3 regions of the Vibrio sp. 1288 genome follow, and region 1 is predicted to be linked to each of the others. Evidence: riboswitches for the same ligand, from Rfam matches in the RefSeq annotation. Region 1 holds a riboswitch; each other region holds the start of a gene.
What was found. Region 1 has a riboswitch for thiamine pyrophosphate ahead of thiB (thiamine ABC transporter substrate binding subunit). Riboswitches for the same ligand answer to the same signal wherever they lie in the genome.
Positions count from the first base shown of each region.

Region 2: linked by a shared signal. The riboswitch ahead of thiD (bifunctional hydroxymethylpyrimidine kinase/phosphomethylpyrimidine kinase) and the one ahead of thiB (thiamine ABC transporter substrate binding subunit) in region 1 are both predicted to bind thiamine pyrophosphate.
Region 3: linked by a shared signal. The riboswitch ahead of thiC (phosphomethylpyrimidine synthase ThiC) and the one ahead of thiB (thiamine ABC transporter substrate binding subunit) in region 1 are both predicted to bind thiamine pyrophosphate.

Region 1 is NZ_JAWPOX010000001.1:244,797-248,074, reverse strand. Features, by position in the region: gene mpl (UDP-N-acetylmuramate:L-alanyl-gamma-D-glutamyl-meso-diaminopimelate ligase) at 1-1,032, shown strand, start outside; gene R8O11_RS01045 (flavin prenyltransferase UbiX) at 1,038-1,676, shown strand; TPP riboswitch at 1,714-1,850, shown strand; gene thiB (thiamine ABC transporter substrate binding subunit) at 1,923-2,915, shown strand; gene thiP (thiamine/thiamine pyrophosphate ABC transporter permease ThiP) at 2,957-3,278, shown strand, end outside.
Region 2 is NZ_JAWPOX010000003.1:268,142-271,419, reverse strand. Features, by position in the region: gene R8O11_RS04175 (TldD/PmbA family protein) at 1-1,251, opposite strand, end outside; TPP riboswitch at 1,563-1,670, shown strand; gene thiD (bifunctional hydroxymethylpyrimidine kinase/phosphomethylpyrimidine kinase) at 1,768-2,625, shown strand; gene R8O11_RS04165 (ABC transporter ATP-binding protein) at 2,615-3,278, shown strand, end outside.
Region 3 is NZ_JAWPOX010000042.1:1,287-4,564, forward strand. Features, by position in the region: gene R8O11_RS21675 (multicopper oxidase family protein) at 1-549, shown strand, start outside; gene crcB (fluoride efflux transporter CrcB) at 673-1,056, shown strand; TPP riboswitch at 1,117-1,215, shown strand; gene thiC (phosphomethylpyrimidine synthase ThiC) at 1,379-3,278, shown strand, end outside.

The DNA of each region.
Region 1 (3,278 bases):
GGTACACATGGGAAAACGACCACGTCGAGCATGCTTGCCTGGATACTTGAAGATTGTGGTTATCAACCGGGTTTCTTAGTCGGTGGGGTACTCGGTAACTTCGGAGTGTCTGCTCGTTTGGGTGAAAGCATGTTTTTTGTCGTTGAAGCGGACGAATATGACAGTGCTTTTTTCGATAAGCGTTCTAAGTTTGTGCATTACCATCCTCGCACTTTAATCATGAATAACCTTGAGTTCGATCATGCTGATATCTTCGATGATCTAGAGGCGATCAAGCGCCAATTCCATCATTTAGTGCGAACGGTTCCCGGCAATGGCTTAATCTTAGCTCCGAAGCAAGACCAAGCTTTGGCGGATGTATTAGAGCGTGGTTGCTGGACAGAAAAACAGTTCTCTGGTGAGAATGGTGACTGGCAAGCGCACAAATTAGTGCTTGATGGCTCAAAATTTGACGTTGCGTTGAAAGGCGAGAAGGTTGGTACCGTCGAATGGAATTTGGTGGGTGACCACAATGTGGATAATGCGCTGATGGCAATCGCTGCTGCACGACATGTTGGAGTCACTCCGGATCTTGCTTGCCAGGCATTAGGGCGTTTCATCAATACCAAGCGCCGTTTAGAGCTGAAAGGTGAAGAACAAGGTGTGACGGTTTACGATGATTTTGCGCATCACCCAACGGCAATTGAACTTACTGTCGGTGGTTTGCGTAACAAGGTAGGTGAAAAACGCATCCTAGCTGTGTTAGAGCCGCGTTCTGCCACCATGAAGCGTGGCGTACACAAAAACACACTTGCAGAGTCACTACACAGTGCAGATGAAGTCTTCTTGTTCCAGCCAGATAATATCGAGTGGTCTGTGCAAGACATTGCCGACCAATGCACACAGCCAGCGTTTGTCGATGCGGATATAGATAACTTTGTAGCCAAGATCGTCGAACGTGCGCGACCAGGTGACCAAATTCTAGTCATGAGCAACGGTGGCTTTGGTGGTATTCACGGAAAACTTCTTGAGCAGTTAAAACAAAAAGCCTGATTGATATGCAAAACAAAACACAACCCTCTCATAAAAAAGCCATCACGTTGGCATTAACGGGTGCTTCTGGTGCTCCCTACGGCCTTCGTCTTTTAGAATGCTTGGTTGCGGCGGATTATCATGTCTACGTTCTGATTTCTTCGGCAGCTCGTGTTGTGATGGCAACCGAGCATAATCTTAAGCTACCAAGTGGCCCAGAAGCGGCGCAGCAAGCATTGGTAGAGCACCTGAACTGCAATCGAAATAACATCACCGTTTGCGGTAAAGACGATTGGTTCTCGCCGGTTGCCTCTGGTTCTGCTGCACCCAAGCAAATGGTGGTTTGCCCATGCTCTGCGGGAAGCGTTGCAGCCATAGCACACGGTATGTCGGACAACTTGATCGAACGGGCCGCTGATGTAGTAATGAAAGAGCGCGGGCAGTTGTTGCTCGTGGTTCGCGAAACACCATTTTCAACGCTACATCTGGAGAACATGCACAAACTGTCGCAAATGGGCGTCACCATCATGCCAGCAGCTCCAGGCTTCTATCATCAGCCAAAGAGTATTGAAGACTTAGTGGATTTTATGGTGGCGAGAATTCTTGACCACTTAGGTATTGAGCAAGGTTTGGTGCCTCGTTGGGGTTATGACCAGCGCTCGTGAGCTGATTGTGTAACCACTCAAATACCTTTACAATCCATCCAACTCATCGGGGAGCAAACCCATTTAGCATTGAGTCAATCAATGCATTGGGGCGCTGAGACCTAAGTGTTTAACTAGGGACCCGTATTACCTGAACCAGATAATGCTGGCGTAGGAATTGAGTCTGGATATTGGAAGTCCTTAATAGCCGCCTCAAACCCTGTGCCGCTCAACTTATTTCTCTGAAATACTCATGGAGAGCGAGCAGTGAAACCCACTCTAAATCTGATTGCCCTAGCTGCAATCACCTCTACTTCAGCGTTTGCCGCTGAAAACACATTAACCATCTATACCTACGACTCTTTTGCCGCAGATTGGGGGCCGGGTCCTAAAATCGAGCAAGCTTTTGAAGCAAAATGTGGCTGTGACGTTAACTTCGTAGCGTTGGACGATGGTGTGTCGATTCTGAATCGTCTTCGTCTTGAAGGCGGTAATAGCAAAGCGGACATCGTATTAGGTTTGGATAACAATCTGATGGCAGAAGCGAAGAAAACCGGTCTGCTTGCCGAGCACAATGTGGATACGTCCAATACAGTGTTACCAAACGGTTGGAGTGACACGACGTTTGTACCGTACGATTACGGCTACTTCGCGTTTGTGTACAACAAAGAGAAACTGGCTAATCCGCCGAAAAGCATGAAAGAGCTGGTGGAAACGCGCGACGATCTGAAAGTGATTTACCAAGATCCGCGGACTTCAACGCCGGGCCAAGGCTTAATGCTATGGATGAAATCTATTTATGGCGACGATGTGACGCAAGCGTGGCAGAAGCTAGCGAGCAAAACCGTAACGGTCACGAAAGGTTGGTCTGAGGCGTATTCTATGTTCCTCAATGGTGAGTCCGATTTAGTGCTTTCTTACACCACTTCACCTGCGTACCACTTAATTGCGGAAAACGATTCGAAGTTTGCTACGGCGAATTTTGCTGAAGGCCACTACATGCAAGTTGAAGTAGCCGCCAAAGTGAAAGGGGCAAAAAACTCAGAACTTGCTGATCAATTTATGAGTTTCATTTTAAGTGATGAGTTCCAATCGGCGATGCCAACGGGTAACTGGATGTACCCAGTCACTGACGTTGAGTTACCTAATGGTTTTGAAACTTTGAGTGTTCCAAGCAAGTCGTTGAGCTTTAGTGCTGATGAAGTGGCAAAAATGCGTAAGTCTTGGATTCGCGAATGGCAAAGCGCATTGACGTTTTAGCTGACGTTTCCATCCTCATCTGAATGAGATAGGTTTTACCTTTGAATTCTGTTCCAAAAATAGGTTTAGGGGTCGCGATGATCATCGCGACCTTTGTTATTTCTGCCCTAGGTGCTTTGATTGTTCAAGCCCCTTCACTTGATGTGTCTGTGGTATGGGGCGACCCGTACTATCAACATGTCACCAAGTTCAGTTTCTACCAAGCGTTTCTTTCCACATTGCTCAGTGTTGGCTTTGCCATTCCAGTAGCGCACGCACTTTCGCGTCGCCAATTTATTGGTAAATCATTACTGCTTAAGCTGTTTGCATCGACACTGGTTTTACCGGTTTTGGTTGGTGTTTTTGGGTTGTTAGCGATTTATG
Region 2 (3,278 bases), on a different contig from region 1:
TAACACTTTTGGACCCGTGCTGATCAGCGTTGCTGTTTTCAGAGGCTTGGTGATTTTGCCATTTTCAATGAGATAAGCTTCACGAACAGCAAAGTTAAACTCACCCGTACCCGGTTGAACCGAGCCGCCGCCCATCTTCTTCGCATAGATACCACGTTCAATGCCTGCAAGCATGTCATTAAGTGAATGCTCGCCCTCTTCGATAAAGGTGTTACGCATGCGCGAGGTTGGTGCGAACTTGTAGTTTTGACGACGACCAGAACCCGTAGGCTCATAACCTGTCTTCATGCCACCCATTTTATCGACCATGAAGCTGGTTAGCTTACCGTCTTTGATCAGTTGAGTGCGCTGAGTCTTCATACCTTCATCATCAATGTGAATCGAGCCCCATTCGTTGGTCATGGTGCCATCATCGACTGCATTCACTGCGGTGTGAGCAACCATTTCGCCCATCTTGTCGTGGAAGACTGATGCTTTCTTCGCAACTGAAGTGGTTTCTAGCAAGTGACCACATGCTTCATGGAAGATAACGCCGCCAAAGCCGTTACCAATCACCACCGGCATTTCACCCGATGGACAAGCATCCGCGCCAAGTTTTACTAACGCTTGCTGCGCGATAGTTTGACCTAGCTCTTTGGCATCAAGCTGTTCACTGAATTCCCAACCAGCAAGAGCGCCAGGACCTTCCATACCAGAAGACTGCTCATTACCTTTTTGCGCGACAGTGTTACCAGCAACACGAATGTAGTGGCGAGTATCGTCAACGTGTAGACCTTCTGAGTTGAAGATAGACACTTGTTGCTCGCGCTGAAGAACGCTGCCAATAAACTGGCTGATATGTTCACTCTCAGCACGTGCGGCTTGGTCAACTTTCAATAGAAACGCGATTTTTGAATCTAGGTTAGCATCCTTACCTAGCGGCATGCGGCAACCATGTTGGATTGGGTAGCGGTTCAAATTCAAAGAACCCGCTGACGCGATTTGCTCACGCTTGTCTTTTGCAGCAAGCAGCGAGGTTACGCGCTTTAGTTCGGCTTCATCTGTGCTGTTGGTGTAACCGTAAAGCACCTTATGACCGAAAAAAAGACGAATACCGATACCAAAATCGATACCCGAGTTAACCTTATCCACTTCACCAGATGCGATCTGGACAGTGTTGGTTTGGTGATGTTCAACGAATAGTTCAGCGAAATCAGCCCCCAAAAAGAGCGCATGATCGATCACTGACTTCGCTGTTACAGAATTAAGCATGAAGTCTCCTTGCTCGATGATCGTCTTAGCCTTCCTAATTAACTGTGAAAAAGTTCAACAAAGTTAAATTGGCAACACGTTAAATTTTAACAGTTTTTTAACCTTGTTTTGTGCTAATCCTTGCTTAACGAGACCACGATTATTTATTAAATATTCCAGGTTCTGCTCATTCACCAGAGCGTTGCACTAGTAAATTCCACCCAGCAAACCATTTAGGTGCTTACTTTATCACTCACCTCGCATAATTGAATACTCATTATAATTACGCTCAAAAAACGTATCCCTTCCGCAATGGTCCTGCTATCATCCGAACGAAATAGTCGGGGGGCCACACGACAAGTGTTGGCTGAGATCGAAATTCGAGACCCGTTGAACCTGATTCAGTTAGCACTGACGTAGGGAACTATGCACACTTTGCCTTTCGTCGCCCCTCTTAGGTAAGCGATAGCGATCGAAAAATCGATCTATCTGCAACGGTCAAAGTCAGTTCCTATACGTCTTGTAGTAGGAGCGACCATGACGCAGCAATCACAACCTCATTCACATCACACGCCAGCCTTGCCTACCCCTATCGTATTGACCATCGCGGGCTCAGACAGTGGTGGCGGTGCAGGTATTCAAGCCGACATCAAAGCGATGTCCGCAACCGGCAGTTTTGCTTGCTCGGTAATCACGGCGATTACTTCGCAAAATACCCAAGGCGTTTCTGCGATTTTCCCCATTCCTCTCGACCATGTAGAGAGCCAACTTGATGCAGTATTTACCGACCTCAACATCGTTGCAGTCAAAGTGGGCATGCTGGCAGATTCCAACATCATCAAAGTCGTTGCAGACAAAATTAAACAATACCAGCCAAAACACCTCGTGATTGACCCTGTGATGGTGGCCACCAGCGGCGATCTATTACTGGAACAGTCGGCAATCAGCACTTTAAAAGAAGAATTGATTCCGCTCGCAGACATCATTACCCCTAACCTACCCGAAGGCGCAGCATTGACGGGTAAGCCAATGCCTCAATCAGAATCTGAAATGAACGATATGATTACCGACCTTCGTGCGCTTGGCGCCAAAGCTATTCTGCTCAAAGGCGGTCACCTTGAAGAAAATGAAAACAGCAACGATCTACTTATCATGCAAGACAGTGCCGAGTTAATTAGCGCCAAGCGATTTCCAACCAAAAACACTCATGGCACAGGCTGTACACTTTCTTCCGCCATTGCGTCTTATCTTGGCCAAGGCAACAACCTACACAAAGCGGTGCACCTGGGTAAGCAGTACATCAGCCAAGCTATCGCACACGCTGATGAATTGGATGTAGGTAAAGGCCATGGCCCTGTGAACCACTTTTTTGCGGGTCATACTTATGTTCGCTAACGCGATTGGCATTCAGCTTTCCGATGCTAGTCTGCGATACAAAGACAGCCAAACACCAACGCTAGCAGGGTTGAGTATGACTATTCCTGCTAATCAATGGACAGTGTTACTTGGTCGCAGTGGCTGCGGGAAAACCACAATATTGCGTTACTTAGCTGGCCTACTGGATGACCAAGTTGACTGGCATGGCGAACTCATCACAACGGATGGCGCTGCACTGCATGACCGTATCGCTTACATGGCTCAGCAGGATTTATTGCTACCGTGGTTGAATGTGTTAGACAACGTCTGCCTCAGTTCTCGATTTTCTCAAGTGCAAGCACCAGAGCAAAATAGACAACGTGCACTGACTTTACTAAGCCAAGTGGGACTCGCCGATTACGCGGATGCTAAGCCAGCTCAGCTCTCTGGCGGCATGAGACAACGTGTTGCCCTTGCTCGCACTCTGATGCAAGACAAGCCTCTAGTTCTGATGGATGAGCCTTTCTCTGCACTGGACGCGGTTACTCGTCATAAGTTGCAAACCTTGTCTGCCGAATTGCTGAAAGATAAGACGGTTGTTCTGATTACCCACGACCCACAAGAAGCGGTGCGATTAGCTCACCAACTCTATGTGTTGCAAGGCACACCTGCGCAAGCTCAGCACTTGGTCG
Region 3 (3,278 bases), on a different contig from region 1:
GTTTATGTGCGTCAAATGAAAGGACGCTTCCCATTCCCTTTGTGCGAGTTTGACGTTGTTGAGTCTGACCTGCCGAACAACCAGAAACTGCCTTTATTACCTCTCAACCCTGTGCCAGCTCTCGATTTGAAAAATGCAGAGCAAATCGATTATGTGTTTGAGTGGGAGGGCGCGATCACTCCTGCTGATAAATCGGGCAAAGCGATACCTAAATTCTGGCTGATGAACAAACGGGCTTGGGAGGGAATGAGCAAAGATAATATTCCAGCGCCCCTTTCAACATTGGAGATGGGAAAAACCTATATCTTCAACCTAAAGAACGTCACCCAATATCATCATCCTATTCACCTTCATGGACACACATTTACGGTTCTTGAGTTAGATGGAAAAAAACTCGACGAACCGTTTCATACCGATACGGTCTTGCTTGGAAAAAACGGCAGTGCGAAAGCGGCATTTGTTGCAGATAACCCTGGACGTTGGATGTACCATTGTCATGTAATTGAACACATGAAGACGGGTTTGATGGGTTACATTGAAGTAAAGTGACTCCTGTAACTTTTAAAATCTTGATAAGTTTTAAGCGCTATACTTTGCTGAATTCTAAGATTGTATAATCACTATTGCCGTAAATTTGATTACAATGTCGCCATTAACTTTTCTGGGGGAATTATGGGACAACTATCCGTTTTGGGTTTTATTGCATTGGGTGGTGCATTTGGTGCATGTTCTCGTTACTTAATTTCTGAACTTTGTGTCATTTTATTGGGGCGTGGTTTTCCATATGGTACGTTAACCGTTAACGTTGTTGGCTCATTTATGATGGGCTTATTGATAGCAGCTTTCGATAATGAACTTTTGGCAACGGAACCTTGGCGACAAGTGATTGGCTTGGGTTTTTTAGGGGCACTAACGACGTTTTCCACCTTCTCGATGGATAATGTGTTGCTTATGCAGCAGGGCGCTTTCTTTAAGATGGGGTTGAACGTATTGTTGAATGTAGTGTTAAGTATTTCAGCTGCGTGGATAGGCTTTCAATTATTGATGCGCAGCTAGCAAAGTAGTTAAAAATTGAACAGGTCGGCTTGGTTTCACCAAGCCGTTTTTATATACTGACATCACTTGTCGGAGTGCCATAAGGCTGAGACCGTTAATTCGGGATCCGTTGAACCTGATCAGATTAGAATCTGCGAAGGGAACAAGAGAAGATATTCACACCGGAGCTCTTTCTGGTTGATCTATCAAAAGTCGAATGTTGTTACAGGCAAATATCGTAAGCTTTAACTAGCCTTAATTTGACTCCTCTTGTCGCATCTATCCGCCAAGCATTTTTATCCAATTACTTTTTATCTAGTATAACAAAGCAAGGAAAAATGCTATGTCGAGTCGCAAACAAGCGAGACTGGAAGCAAAACAGTTCATTGATACACTCTCGGTACAACCGTACCCCAATTCAAGCAAAGTCTACGTAGAAGGCTCACGTCCAGATATTCGTGTGCCAATGCGTGAAATATCACTCGCTGATAGCCTTATTGGAGGCACAAAAGAAGCGCCTATTTTCGAACCTAATGAGCCAGTACGCGTTTACGATACGTCGGGTGTATACACAGATCCAGAGCACACCATAGACCTCTATAACGGCTTACCTAAGCTGAGAGAAGGGTGGATTGAAGAGCGCGCCGATACTGAGCTACTTGATGAAGTAAGCTCGGTGTACACCAAAGAACGCTTAGAAGACGAAACACTAGACGATCTTCGTTACGGTAATCTACCACGTATTCGACGTGCCAAAGATGGCCATTGTGTGACTCAATTGCACTATGCTCGCAAAGGTATTATTACCCCAGAAATGGAATATATCGCGCTGCGTGAAAACATGGGGCGTGCCAAGTATCGCGATGAAGTGCTGAATCAACAGCATCCGGGTCAAAGCTTCGGAGCGAACCTACCAAAAGATATTACCGCCGAATTCGTGCGTAAAGAAGTCGCCGAAGGTCGCGCTATTATCCCTTCAAATATTAACCACCCAGAATCCGAACCAATGATCATTGGACGTAACTTTTTGGTCAAAGTGAACGCCAACATCGGTAACTCATCGGTCACTTCTTCGATTGAGGAAGAAGTAGAAAAGTTAGTATGGGCAACGCGTTGGGGTGGAGATACCGTAATGGATCTTTCTACTGGACGTAACATCCACGAAACTCGCGAGTGGATTCTACGTAACAGTCCGGTTCCGATCGGTACCGTGCCAATGTACCAAGCGCTTGAGAAAGTGAATGGTGTTGCTGAAAACCTTAACTGGGAAGTGATGCGCGATACCCTGATTGAGCAAGCAGAGCAGGGCGTTGACTACTTTACTATCCATGCCGGTTTACTACTTCGTTATGTGCCAATGACTGCAAAACGCGTTACTGGTATCGTCTCTCGTGGTGGTTCTATCATCGCGAAATGGTGTTTAGCGCATCACCAAGAAAGCTTCTTATATACCCACTTCCGAGAGATCTGTGAAATCTGTGCTAAGTATGATGTGGCACTTTCTCTCGGTGATGGTCTGCGTCCTGGCTCGGTGGCCGATGCTAACGACGAAGCGCAATTTGCAGAGCTTCGTACCCTTGGTGAGTTAACCAAGATTGCGTGGGGATACGACGTACAAGTAATTATCGAAGGTCCTGGCCATGTTCCAATGCATATGATCAAAGAGAACATGGAAGAGCAGTTGGAGCACTGCCATGAAGCACCATTCTACACGCTTGGCCCACTGACGACAGACGTCGCTCCTGGTTACGACCATATTACTTCAGGCATCGGCGCTGCCATGATTGGTTGGTATGGCTGTGCGATGCTTTGCTACGTCACTCCTAAAGAGCATCTTGGCTTACCAAACAAAGAAGATGTGAAAGTAGGCATGATCACTTATAAGCTTGCTGCGCACGCCGCTGATTTAGCGAAAGGGCACCCAGGTGCTCAAGTTCGTGATAATGCGCTTTCTAAAGCTCGCTTCGAGTTCCGCTGGGAAGATCAATTCAACTTGTCACTCGACCCAGATACCGCGCGCGCTTTCCATGACGAAACCTTACCTCAAGAGTCCGGCAAAGTTGCTCACTTCTGTTCGATGTGCGGACCAAAGTTCTGCTCGATGAAGATTTCGCAAGAGGTACGAGAGTACGCGAAAGACACTGAGCAAGTTGCTGCGGACCAAGCTATCTCGATTAAAATGCTAGATGATCCTCTTGAAGGGATGCGTCAGAAATCGCAAGAATTTAGAGAGTCAGGTTCTG